Regions from separate parts of the Specibacter sp. NPDC078709 genome, predicted to be linked through region 2. Evidence: riboswitches for the same ligand, from Rfam matches in the RefSeq annotation. Region 2 holds a riboswitch; each other region holds the start of a gene.
What was found. Region 2 has a riboswitch for thiamine pyrophosphate ahead of AB0P14_RS14485 (ECF transporter S component). Riboswitches for the same ligand answer to the same signal wherever they lie in the genome.

Region 1: it holds a riboswitch for thiamine pyrophosphate, as region 2 does, so the genes downstream of both, AB0P14_RS03440 (3-oxoacyl-ACP reductase) here and AB0P14_RS14485 (ECF transporter S component) in region 2, are expected to answer to the same signal.
Region 3: it holds a riboswitch for thiamine pyrophosphate, as region 2 does, so the genes downstream of both, AB0P14_RS07825 (bifunctional hydroxymethylpyrimidine kinase/phosphomethylpyrimidine kinase) here and AB0P14_RS14485 (ECF transporter S component) in region 2, are expected to answer to the same signal.

The regions. Positions count from the first base shown of each region.
Region 1 is NZ_JBFBLU010000001.1:787,063-791,511, forward strand. Features, by position in the region: gene bioB (biotin synthase BioB) at 1-43, opposite strand, end outside; gene AB0P14_RS03435 (TetR family transcriptional regulator) at 120-686, shown strand; TPP riboswitch at 764-857, shown strand; gene AB0P14_RS03440 (3-oxoacyl-ACP reductase) at 931-1,695, shown strand; gene AB0P14_RS03445 (LLM class flavin-dependent oxidoreductase) at 1,723-3,033, shown strand; gene AB0P14_RS03450 (MFS transporter) at 3,123-4,343, opposite strand.
Region 2 is NZ_JBFBLU010000008.1:32,713-37,161, forward strand. Features, by position in the region: gene AB0P14_RS14475 (energy-coupling factor transporter transmembrane component T) at 66-863, opposite strand; gene AB0P14_RS14480 (ABC transporter ATP-binding protein) at 860-2,425, opposite strand; gene AB0P14_RS14485 (ECF transporter S component) at 2,429-3,079, opposite strand; TPP riboswitch at 3,126-3,243, opposite strand; gene AB0P14_RS14490 (DUF4235 domain-containing protein) at 3,437-3,697, shown strand; gene mnhG (monovalent cation/H(+) antiporter subunit G) at 3,851-4,213, opposite strand; gene AB0P14_RS14500 (monovalent cation/H+ antiporter complex subunit F) at 4,210-4,449, opposite strand, start outside.
Region 3 is NZ_JBFBLU010000003.1:270,677-275,125, forward strand. Features, by position in the region: gene AB0P14_RS07825 (bifunctional hydroxymethylpyrimidine kinase/phosphomethylpyrimidine kinase) at 1-928, opposite strand, end outside; TPP riboswitch at 919-1,017, opposite strand; gene AB0P14_RS07830 (Rne/Rng family ribonuclease) at 1,125-4,449, opposite strand, start outside.

The DNA.
Region 1 (4,449 bases), on a different contig from region 2:
CGTCGAGTTGGCGATCGGCGAGGTCTGTAAAGTAATTGAACACCGTTCAATAGTGGGGTGAGCTGTGGACATTGTCAATCACGGGCCCTGCTGATGGGGGAAGATGGAGGGGTGCTGCGGTGGCATGGGATTCTGGAAAGGGTGGGGCCAAGATGGCGTTGACGCGTGAGGCAATCGTGGAGACAGCCATGGAAATCCTGCGTGAGTATGGCCTAGCTGACTTGTCCATGCGCCGCTTGGCCCGTGATCTAGGGGTGCAGCCGGGCGCACTGTATTGGCATGTGAAAAACAAGCAGGAACTGCTCACCGTGCTCGCCGGACTGATCCTGGCACCCGTAGCAGCTCAGTCACCGGATAGCCTTCGCGAGCTGGCGGTGCGTGTTCGGGAAACGCTGCTGACGGTGCGGGACAGCGCCGAGGTGGTGGCACTGGCACACGCCCTGGATCCACGTTCCACGGCCCCGCTACAACAGTTTGGCGCACTGCTGGAAGGCGAAAAGCTCGCCGCGGATCAAGCCGAGTGGGCCGCCGAGGCGCTGCTTTCCTACGTTTTGGGTTCGGTGACCGATGAACAGACCCGGACCGGATTGACGGGCGCAGGATTGCTGGCTGATACGGAACGGGATGCTGGCAAAATATTCACCTTCGGACTGGATCTCATGCTGAGCGGGCTGGCAGCTAGCTGAACCACGCTGGGCCAATCCGAACCACTCAGAACCAATCCGCGGCTGGGCTTCGAGCGGGACGTGGTAGCTTTGCTCTTGGACACTGCACGGGGTGCCGCATCGCGGCTGAGAGCTAGACCCGTCGAACCTGATCTCGATAATCCGAGCGAAGGGATGCCGGTCCGGAATCAAGGACGAGAACGCCGTTTTTTGGTGTATATCTCGTAATTTTGTGCATCCTTTCGCGCTTCTGAAAGGTGCACACATGCTCATCAAAGACCAGATTGTTCTCATCACCGGCGCCGGTCGCGGGCTCGGCGTGGAGATTGCCCGCTCCTTTTCCCGTGAAGGCGCCCGGGTGGTGTTGAACTACCGCAACAGTGAAGCCGGGGCCCAGCAACTGGCCACCGAAATCGGCCCCGATCAAGCCATTGCGCTGCGTGCCGATGTCACCAAGAGCGATGACGTGGCAGCCATGGTCAGCGCCGCCGCCGAGCATTTCGGCGCACCCATCACCACCCTGATCAACAACGCCCTCCCGGACTTTTCCTTCAACGGAGACGCCAGGCCCAAGGCCAATGAGATTGGCTTTGCAGATTTCCAGGCCCAGTTCGCTGGAGTGGTGGGCGGGGCGCTGAACACCATCCAAGCCGTGCTGCCTGGGCTCAAGGAAGCCGGCTTCGGTGCCATTGTGAACATCGGCACCAACCTTTTTCAGAATCCGGTGGTCCCCTACCACGACTACACCGCGGCCAAGGCGGCTTTGCTGGCGTTGACCAGGACGTTCGCGGCCGATCTGGGACCGGCAAACATCCGCGTCAACATGGTCTCCGGAGGTCTGCTGCGCAGCACAGACGCTTCCTCGGCTACCCCCGAGCAGGTCTTTGACTTGATCGCCGGCGGGACACCGCTGCGCAAGGTCACCACCCCTGCCGAATTTGCTGACGCGGCCCTGTTCTTTGCTTCGCCGTGGGCACGGGCTATCACGGGACAAAATCTGGTGGTCGACGGCGGACTAGTGATGAATTAGGAGAGAGTGAAATTGGGGACGGACACCATGGAAAAGACACGAGAATTACACATCAACGCCTTCTTGTTTGGCACCGGACACCACACCATGGGCTGGCGGCATCCAGCATCCAGTGCCGATAGGGTCGGCAGCATTGCCTACTTCGAGGAGCTGGCCCAGCTGGCCGAAAGCGGCTTCCTTGACGCCGTGTTCTTTGCCGACGGGCACAGCGTGAACCGCCGGTATTCAGCAGGCGTTCCGGGGCTTCTTGAACCGATTACGGCGTTGAGCGCCATGGCCCGGGCCACCCACCACATCGGGCTGGTCACCACCGTGTCCGCCAGTTTTTACACGCCGTTCCACGCTGCGCGGATGCTGGCCTCGCTGGATCACATCAGTGGCGGCCGGGCGGGGGCCAATATCGTCACGTCCATGTTTGATGCTGAGGCCCAGAATCACTCAATGGCCGCACTTCCGCCCCATGCCGAGCGGTATGAGCGCGCCGACGAGTTTGTCCGGGTTCTCAAGCAGCTCTGGGATTCGTGGTCTGATGATGCACTCCCCCGGGACCGGGACAGCGGGACGTTCATCGATCCCGAGCACATTCGCCCCATCAATCATCAGGGCAAGCATTTCTCGGTGGCAGGTCCACTGAATGTTCCGCGCCCTCCCCAAGGCCGGCCGGTGCTGTTTCAGGCAGGATCTTCGGAATCCGGGCGGGACTTCGCCGCCCGCTGTGCCGAGGCCATTTATTCGGTGGCATGGGACAAGGAATCAGCGCTCGAGTTCGCTGCAGACATGAAAATGCGGCTGAATGAAGCAGGGCGCGGCGGCACGGGAGTTCCCATTTTGCCCGGCTTGGTCACCTATATCGGGGCAACTCAGACCCAGGCGCTGGAGAAGAAACGGGCCCTCGATGCGTACTTGGATATTGACGCAGCCATTGCGCAACTGGGCGTCTTCACGGGTCAGGATTACCGCACCCATGGACTTGATGAGCGGGTGGCGCCGCTACCGCCTGCTGAATTGTTCACAGGTCCGCAAGGGCGTTACCTGACGGTGCAGCGCATCATTGAGACGAAGCACCCAACGTTGCGGGAACTGCTGGGTTTCCTGGCTGCAGGCGGTGGCCATGCCACCATGATTGGCACGCCCACCGAGGTTGCGGATGAAATTCAGGAGTGGTTTGAGTCCGGCGCCTGCGACGGCTTCAACCTCATGTGCCCCGCCTATCCGCAATCGCTGACGGATTTCGTGGAGCTGGTGGTGCCCATCTTGCAGGAGCGCAGCCTCTTCCGGACCGCTTATCCAGGCAGCACCCTGCGTGAAACCTTGGGCCTTGCGCGCCCACCAGTCTGAGTAACCTCGCCTTTTTCACGTACGACGCCGGGAGCCCACCTTCCAGCGAAAGGTGGGCTCCCGGCGTCGAACCTTTTGAGAAAGAAGAGTCAGAGGGCAGCTGACTCCAATTCGGTGGTGTCCTTGCGGGGCCGCGATTTGGCGGCATTGGTCAGCAGGGACGCGAGAGCCACCACGACCAAAACCAGGATCATGGCGCCGCGCAGGCCGAACTCCTCGCCGAGGAAACCGAGCAAGGGCGGTCCTACCAAGAAGGCAGCGTAACCGGCGGTGGCCACGGCGGCCACGGCGGAGGTGGGGTCAGGGCTGTCGGCCGCGGCGGACAAGGTCACGGGGAAGCCCAAGGAGGCGCCCACACCCCAGAGCAACACTGCGGCGCCGGCGATGATCGGGTTGTCGGCGAAGACCACCAGCGCAATACCTGCGGCGGAGATCAGTGTGCTGGCGCGCAGGACGGTCGCGTTGCCGAACCGTTTCAGCAGCGGGGCGCCGAGGAACCGGCCAATGGTCATGGCGGCCGCGAAGCCGGCGAAAATTACGGAGCCGAGGGTGGGCGTGAGGCCGTGTCCGTCCACCATGAGCAGGGGTAGCCAGTCCATGGCGGATCCTTCGGCGAGCGCCAGGGCGAGGATGATCAGCCCGAGCATGAGGATGCGGGGTTCGCGCCAGGCATCGAGCCAGGATGTGCGGGGTTGCTGCATTTTTTCGTCGCGCGGGAGGCGGCTGACGCGGCCAGTTTCCGCCGAGATGAAGCGGGTCAAGGTAGCCAAGACGGCGGCACCGAGCAAGGCCACTAGGACCAATTGCCAGGTGACGGAGAAGTTGATGGCTGTCAGCAGGATGCCCACTACCGCACCAATCACGGTTCCCAGACTGAAGCAACCGTGGAGGGCGGGCATGACCGATTTCCCGGACAGTGTTTCCAGTGCCGCGCCTTCAATGTTGATGGCGATTTCCGAGACGCCAATGCCGAAGCCCACCAGTGCCAGTCCGGCGAAAACTCCGGCATGGTTGGACGCCCCCGCGAAGATGCCGATCATGGCGATGCCGATGATGAAGTTGGCTCCGCCCACCATTGCCGTGAATCGTACGCCGCGGCGGCGCACTACGGAGGCTGAGGAAAGCACACCGCTCATGGAACCTACGGAGAGGCCCAACAGCACCAGACCCATCTCGGCGGTGGAGGCGTCCAGAAGATCTCGCACGGCCGGAGTCCGGACCACCCACGATGACATGCCGTTACCGAACGTCAGCATGAAAGCGAAAATGGCAAGACGGCGCCGGGAGAAATCCGAGGGGGTTTTGGTCATGGTTACGATCCTATGCGGTCAGGGCATGCGGGGGCGGGGTTGCTTCGTGCCGGACTCCCCTGTCGAGCCACCTGGACCTACCCCGCCCTCACACTGCGTCGAGTAT
Region 2 (4,449 bases):
ATAACGCCCCCCGAGCCAGGAAAACCCGATCCAGCAGGAGCCCGATCCAAGTAATTCCGGGATTTCTAGCCGAACACCGGATTCCAGGTGCCTAGTACCACGGCGGCGCTCACGGAGACTGTCGCGATGAGAACTCCGCCGATAACAACCCACAGGTCTCGCTGCGAGTAAGTGGATTCCCGGGCCCAAGTGCGCGCTCCGGCACCGAAGCCTTTAGCTTCCATGGTGGTGGCGAGCCGCGTGGCACGCCGCACCGCCTGCACCAACAACGCCATGGCTTGGCCCAGCTGAGCCTTGAGCCCGCGGAAAAGACCCTTCCCGCCGCCCACGCCCCGTGCACGGCGAGCCATGCCCAGGGTTTGCCACTCTGTCACCAGCAAACCCACGAGCCGCATGGCTGCAAGCGCGCCGAGGACAAAACGGTGTGGCAAACGTAGCTTTTGTGCCAGTGCGTCGGCCAGATCGGTGGGGTCGGTGGAGGCCAGGACAATGACTCCGGGCAGGGCAATAGCCAGACCACGGAGTGCGATGGCCACTCCCGCTTCCAACGATCCGGAAGTGAACGTTACGGGCCCCAAAGAGAACAGTAGTTCTCCCGTCTTAGGGGCCAAGAGGGCTGTCCCATAACCACCCACCACGGCTGCCATCAGGATGGGCCAGCCGCGTATCAACAGCATCCGCAGACTCAAACCGGCCAGGGGAAGCAACGCGCACTCCAGGATCAAGGCGGAGGTGGCCGAGACCCAATCCACGCTAATCAGCAGCACGATGGTCAGGGCCATGCCGGCGCCCAACTTAGCGAGCGGGTTCGCCTGTGCCAGCCATGCCGTGGACCGGGGCACAGCCACAATGTCAACGCTCATGGGTGCAACCTCGCAGCCTTTTGCCGCACCCGCGGATTCGGCACATCAGCAAATCCATCCGCGCCTCCCAGGACCAGCCGTTCTCCGCCCAGAACCGCGGTGAAGGCGGCGTCATGCGTCACCGAAACAACGGCAGTTCCGGCGTCCAACAGCTCAGTCAGCATGGACGCTAGTTCCGCCCACGTATTGGCATCCTGACCAAATGTTGGCTCATCCAAAACCAAGATCTGCGGGCTAGCTGCCAGCACTGTGGCCACGGACAAGCGGCGCTTTTCTCCGCCCGACAGCGTGAACGGGTTCGCATCCGCCAGATGTTCTAGCCGCAACCGCGCCAATAGCTCCTCGACCAGCTCGCCACCGTGGCCCAAAATCTTCGGCGCAAACAACAACTCATCTCGGACACTGTGCGCCACGAATTGATGCTCAGGCTCCTGAAAAACCGTGCCGATTCTGCTAATCAGCTCACGCCCACGCCACGACAACGGCCGCGTCCCGGCCCCCCGAGCCAACTCCGGCAGCGCACACAAACGGCCACCGGCAGGCGCCAATAATCCGGCCAGCGTCAGCGCCAGCGTCGACTTGCCCGCACCGTTGGGTCCGGTCACACTCAGCGCGTGACCGGCCCGCACCTCAACAGAAGGGACGACGGCGGCCGGCACCACCGGGCGACGCTTGCGTCCCTTGGTGCGGGAGACAGCGAGATCTTCCGCTTCGAGCAGCAGGTGCGCTCCGGCGTCGAACGTTTTCAGGCCTAAGGCGCTCCGCGGCCGGACCGCCGGGAGGTACCCTGGAACCCAGATACCCGCCGCCGCCAGTAGCTCCCTACTTTGGGCAAGGACGGTCGCGGGCGGGCCATCGAAGAGGACACCGCCAGGTTGGCCCAGACCGGCCGGGGCCAGAACCACGATCCGATCCACCACTTCTAGCCAGACCGAGACCCGGTGCTCCACGACCACCAGCGTGGCCCCGGATTCATCCAGGCTGCGGCGCACGGCATCGCGGACCTCCACCACTCCGGCCGGATCAAGGTTGGCGGTGGGTTCATCCAGGAGCAGCAGGCCAGGAAGCATGGCTAGCATTCCGGCTAAGCCAAGGCGTTGCTTCTGTCCGCCGGAGAGGGAAGAACTGGGATGATCCAGGGGCAGCTCAAGGCCCACGGACTCCAGTGCGGCGCCCACGCGGCGCCAGATTTCCTCACGTGGAACACAGAGGTTTTCGGCCCCAAACGCGACGTCATCACCTATACGCGAGAGCACCACCTGTGCATCCGGATCCTGTTGCATGAGCCCAGAACGGCCACGGGATTCTGCCACGGGACGGCCATCGATGAGCAGCTGGCCCGATTCGTTGGCGTCCTCATCATCACCCAGCACACCGGCCAAGGCATGCAGGAACGTGGACTTACCTGCCCCGGAAGGACCCAGCAACAAGACGCGCTCCCCCGGTTCGATCTCCAGATCCAAGTCTGCAACGGCCCGGCCACTACGGCCCGAATGCTGCCAGCCCCAACCCTTGGCACTGACTCTCGCCGGGGCGCTGCCCCGGTTGCGCTGAATAGTCACTGCCTACACCGCGCGTTCGGTAGCGGCTCCACGGGAGGGCAGATTTGCCAGGGCGCCGGTTCTGGCCAGACCACGCACGGCCAACCAGGACACCAGCCCGGCGATGACTGCACCGGAGACCATGGCCAGGGCTACGTAGACCAGCTTCCACTCCATGGCCCACTCGATGTTCCAGACAATGCTGTCGTTGATTCCCAAGGCCAGACCTGCCAAAACGCCGGAAATCAGGGCCACAGGGAGGTTGAATTTGCGGTAGCGGAAAAGCGCGAAGCCCAGTTCGGCACCAAGGCCCTGAACCAGACCGGACAGCAGCACCGTAAAGCCAAAGTGCGTACCCAGCAGTCCTTCGACCATGGCGGCGATGAGTTCGCAATACAGTGCGGCACCGGGTTTGCGGATAACGAGCCCACCCAAGACGCCGGCGATCAACCAGCCGCCACCGTACAGCGCGCCAAGAGGCGGGAACGCAACGGTGATGGCGCTGGTCAGACCGTATCCAGCCGACCACAGCCAGAAGATGACTCCCAAGGCAACGCCGAGAACGGAGACCACAACGATGTCCACCACCCGCCAGGTACTCTTGCGCGCCGGTGAATCTTGCTTGTTTTGCTTACTTGGTTGCGTGGCGTTTCCGCCCGCGAATGACTTGCTCATGATTCCTCCTTTTCAGGAGGGGCGGCTACAGCGGTATTTCCGCGCAGCCGAAGAGAACTCGACTCCCTTCGCCGGTACTAGCCGGAGCAGGTTCGAGGGTCTGCGGTAAACCGCACTCTCAGCGCCGGATCCCAGGATGGGATGACGCTCCCCTGTCGTGTTTGAATTGCGGATTCAGTGTACCCCCGCGCCCTGCCGGGGGCCAATGCGTGCGATAACAACGGCGATAACAACAAGACATCACCTATACATTGCGGAGTGGGCGGCTGCTGTTGTCTCGGTAAAAGGGCTAGGCTGACACTAGAGTTTTTGCCGCGCAAGCCCAGTCAACCTCACTCAACTACGCAGGAGTCATTCATGAACATCGTCTTCAAATTGCTCGGAACCGGCATCAGCTTGGGAGCCGGATTTGTGGCCAGCAAGCTCGTGGACACGGCTTGGGAGAAGAGCACCGGTAACAAGCCACCCAAGGATGGTGCGGACTTGGAGAATAGCCTTCGCTCAGCACTGACCTTTGCATTGGTTTCTTCAGTGGTTGCCGCCATCATTCAGACCCTCGCCGGGCGCACCACACAGAAGGCCATTGCGCGTTTCAACAAGCATCCCGAAGAGGTTTAGGGGCGCACTCCATCGTCACCAAGGCGTCATTCGCCGTCGCGTTTGATCACACGTTTGATGATCACGTACGACGGCGGCTGGCGCCTTGTGCGTTCCCCGGCAGCCACGCGGCTTACCGCGAAGAGACGCCCTCAAGGGACGCCCCAGACGCCCTTAGCGGTTGCTGTCATCCTCCACGACGGAGGCCACAACCTGGTCCAGTTCATCGACACTAAGCAATTCCGGTCGGCGATGTTTGGTGCGGTATCCAGCCCTACCCACCATGTGCGCGGACACCGGCACCGTGAGCAGTTGGAACAGCCAGGCGATCATCAGAATCGGCAGCAAAGCCCAGGCGCGCATTTGCAGCCCGACAGCTGCCAGCATCAGCAGTAACCCCAACACCTGAGGCTTGGTGGCTGCGTGCATGCGACTCATGAGGTCAGGAAAACGTAGCAGGCCGATAGCTGCTGCAAGGCTCATCAAGGCGCCCACCAGCAGGCAGATTGCCGTCAGGACATCTATGAACGTGTTCATCCGTCATCTCTCTTATGCGCCACAAATCGAGCCACCGTGACGGATCCAATAAACCCGATCACCGTCAACACCACCAGTAGTGCTAGATTATCGAGGTGTTGGTTGATAGCCATTTCCGTGGCCAGTGCGGCGCCAAAAATGGCGAGCAGCACATCAGCTGCGATCACACGGTCCAGCAATGACGGCCCGGCAGCAATCCTGTAAATGGTGCCGGCAGCCGCCAGTGCGAGCAGGAC
Region 3 (4,449 bases), on a different contig from region 2:
GCCACAGTTCCCTACTGAAGCTGTTCTGCCGTGGCGTGGCGTTGGCCCATAGTTCGTGCAGGTGGTTGATGGGCCCTGGACCGCGTCCCACCCTCAGCTCACGGGAGGTTTCCAGTGCGTGGCCAAGCCAGTCCTTGGCATGGTCAATACTGATGCTCCAATCACCGGTCTGCGCTTGTAGTGTCGCCACAGCCGCTGAGAGCGAGCATCCTGTCCCGTGCGTGTTGGGCGTATCAATCCGTGGAGCACGGAACTCGTGGACGGTGCCATCGGCACTGACCAGTGCGTCCGGGCAGTCTGCACCGGGCAGATGCCCACCCTTGACCAGCACCCGAAGCTGGTGCGCGGCAGCCAGCTCCCGCCCCTGGGCAATGGCCCCATCCCAGCTCGTCGCCGCTGGCCGGCCCAACAGGGCTCCCAGCTCAGGAATGTTCGGGGTCACCAAGTGCACCAGCCCCAGCAAGGACAACATGGCGGTCAGTGCCTCCCTGTCCATGAGCGCATCTCCGCTGGTAGCCACCATCACCGGATCAAGTACGACGACGGGAGGCTGGGTTTGTTTCAGCCACTCCCCCACTGCTGTCACCACCTCTGCGGTACCCAGCATGCCGATTTTCACAGCGTCTATGGTGATATCTGCTGAAACTGCGGCCAGTTGAGCAGTCAGGAATGCTGCTGGCGGCGTGTGGATGCTGTGCACTCCTACCGTGTTTTGGGCGGTGAGTGCGGTGATGGCTGCCATGGCATAGCCGCCATGAGCGGAAATGGTTTTGATATCGGCCTGAATACCGGCTCCGCCCGAAGGATCGGAGCCGGCAATACTCAGAACTCGCGGATGTTCTAGCTGCAGCTGCTGCTGTGCTGCCGACTCGCGGCCAGCTGAAAACGCAGCTGGCGAAGCATCTGGAAAAAGTGCAGTGGTGTTCATCAGGACATCCCTTCGCCGGTGCTAACCGGGCAGGTTCAACGGGTATTGTCTCAGCCGGCCCTTGTAGCCTGGCACCCCGTGTCGCCCCCTACCCTAGCCTGCACCTCGGCTCACAACGAAAACTGGCCCGCAGCGGTGACACAAAAAGGTGCTTTTTGTGTCACCGCTGCGGGCCAGTTCAACCGAGCCGGGACTACTACAGCTCGGAAGCCGGAACTCCTACACCCAAAATGATGGGCTCGGCGTTCTTTTTGACGGCGGCTGCGGGAGCAGGGATCTCCGCTTTAGCGCTGCTATGCGGTGTGGAACCCTGAGCTGCAGGGACCGCATCGACGGTCTCTACCGTCATGTCAGCTCCACCCTGAGCGCTACGGGCGCTACGGTTGCGCCGGCCACGACGTGCGCGCGATCGGTTTCCACCTGAATCGGCACCGTCATGGGCTGATTCCTGGCTGGGGGCAGCGAGCTGATCCAACGCCTGAGTCAGACCAGCCAAGGCTGCTGCCTGATCAGCATTGTTGGGCTGCGCAAAGCCACTGCTTTCGCTGCGGTGTCCACGCGGCAGTTCAATGGCTTCCCCACCAAGGGTGAGAGTGGCAGAGTCGGCAGAGTCGTGCTGCTGGGCAGACTCCCCTGCTGCTGTTCCTGCTGTTCTACCTTCAGCGTGCTGCTCAGGAGCGTGCTCGTGGTGCGTAGCGGCAGCTGCCGCTGCAATGTTCGCCAGAGCGGTGCGGGCTTCGTGAGCCTTTTGTGCCTTAGCTGCGTCGCTCAACTCTTCAACCACCGGGGTGGTTACTTCTTCTTGCTCTTGCCCGTCCTGATGTCCACGGTTGCGGTTACGCTTACGTTCACTGCGAGTTGACCGGTTAGCCGTGCGCTCGGGTTCGCGCTGTTCCTGCTTGGGCGCGTGGATCTGAGCTGCTTCGAGGGCCGGGGAATGCGTGCGGCGGTGCTCCACGGGGATCTCGTGCGTGACCATGCCACGACCGGCACAGGTGCCACACTGCTCGCCGAAGACTTCCAGCAAGCCGGTACCCATGCGCTTGCGCGTCATCTGCACCAGACCCAGCGAGGTGACCTCGGCAACTTGGTGCTTGGTCCGGTCGCGGCCCAGGCACTCAACCAGACGGCGTAGCACTAGATCGCGGTTGGATTCCAAAACCATGTCGATGAAGTCAATGACGATGATCCCGCCAATGTCGCGCAAACGCAGCTGACGAACCACTTCCTCGGCGGCTTCAAGGTTGTTCTTGGTGACAGTTTCTTCCAGGTTTCCGCCGGAGCCGGTGAACTTGCCGGTATTGACGTCCACCACGGTCATGGCTTCGGTGCGGTCAATGACCAGCGAGCCGCCAGAGGGCAAGAAGACCTTGCGCTCAAGTGCCTTGTTGATTTGCTCGTCAATGCGATGTGCGGCGAAAATATCCTCGGACTTGGTCCACTTCTCGAGGCGATCCAGCAGATCAGGGGCCACATATGTCACATACGCTTCGATGGTGTCCCACGCGTCTTCACCGGAGACGATGAGCTTGCTGAAGTCTTCATTGAAGACGTCGCGAACCACCTTGATAGTCAGATCAGGTTCGCCGTACAGCATTTCTGGAGCCAGCGTCTTCGTAGAATCAGCGCGGCTATTGATGCCTTCCCACTGCGCACGCAGACGGTTGATGTCATTGGTGAGCTCTTCCTCACTAGCACCTTCGGCTGCGGTACGAACAATGACGCCAGCGTTCTCCGGCAGGTGATCCTTCAGGACACGCTTGAGGCGGTTACGTTCGACGTCGGGCAGCTTACGTGAGATGCCTGTCATGGAGCCACCGGGCACAAACACAAGGTAGCGGCCGGGCAGGGAAATCTGGCTGGTCAGGCGGGCACCCTTGTGGCCCACCGGGTCTTTGGAGACCTGCACCAGGACGGAGTCGCCGGACTTGAGCGCATTTTCGATGCGGCGCGGCTGGCCGTTGAGGTTAGCGGCATCCCAGTCAACTTCACCGGCGTACAGAACGGCGTTGCGGCCGCGCCCAATGTCGACGAAGGCGGCTTCCATGCTCGGCAGCACGTTCTGGACCTTGCCCACGTAGACGTTGCCGATCAAGGAGTCCTGCTGGGTTTTTGACACGAAGTGCTCGGCCAAGATGCCGTCTTCGAGGACACCGATCTGGATCCGGTCATCGGCTTGGCGGACCACCATGACGCGGTCAACAGATTCGCGGCGAGCCAAGAACTCGGCCTCGGTGATGACCGTGCGGCGGCGGCCGGAGTCGCGGGAATCGCGGCGGCGCTGCTTCTTCGCTTCCAAACGCGTGGAGCCGCGCAAGCTCGTGACGCGGTTGCTGACGCCAGCTGCGGACTCGGTGGGCACGCGGGGGGCACGGACCCGGGTCACCGTGTTGGGCGGGTCTTCATCGCTACCGCCGGTCAGTTCCAGATCCTGGTCACCACGGCGGCGACGGCGACGACGGCGGGAGGTCACGCCGTCGTCCGAGCCATCATGGTCATTTTCAGAAGTCTCGATGTCCTCGGTGCTTTCACCAGCGTCAGCATCACTCGCACGCGGGCGGCGGTTGCGATTCCGGTTGCGGCCGCGCTGCTCGGTGTCTGTGCCGGAGCGCTGGTTGTCACCGTTGTCGCCGTCCGAGCCATCCTGGACAGTGGCTGCGGGCACAGCCAAGCTGAGATCCGGTGCCAAGAACAGTGCCGAGATGCCGGCATCTGGTGCCAAGAACAAGGACTCCGTTACATGCGCGGGGTGATCCTGAACTGCAGCCGTGGCAGGTGCAGTAGTGGCGGAGACGGTCGTGTCAGCGGAGGTGCTCGTGTTGGGCTCAGTCGCAGCAGGCTCAGCCGACGCTGCTTCTTCGGCCGGAGTTTGCGCTGCAACAGGATCAGTTGCGGGACCGGCAGCTTTCGTGGCAGTTCGACGGCGGCCACGGGTGACCCGGGGAGCCGCAGCAACACTCTCGGCGCCGGCAGTCTCCGCGGCTGCAGTCTCGGACGGAGTGGAATCTACCGCAGCTGAGGTGTTCGTGGTGTCAGTGGCCTGAGTACTATGCTCCGGTGCGGATTCCTGAGCAGCTGCAGCTGTCGCGGCCGAAGAGGCTGCGGCCGGGGCACCAGCCTTGGCGGCGGCGCGGCGAGCAGGCGCCCTCCGTGTGGAACGGCTGGCTGCCGGGGCTGCATCGGCGGCGGCGCTAGTAGAGGACTCCTCCGCAGCGGTTGCGGTGGCCTGAACGTCGGCGGCAACAATTCCGGTGGCGGCAACCTCAGCCGCAATAGCTTCGGTGGCGGCAACCTTGGTGACAGGTGCCTTGGCTGCTCGGCTGCGCCGAGCCGGGGCCTTCTTGACCGGAGTTGTTTCAGTCTGCGAAACCTCAGCCTGAAGGGCTTCGGTCTGCCCAGCAGCTGCCGGCTCCTCGCCTGCCAAGCTCAGCTCGCCCTGCCCGGCAACCTCAGCCGAAACAGGAGCAGTGACAGGGGCACTGGCGCGGCGGCGGGTGGTCTTCTTGACGGGAGCCGTGACA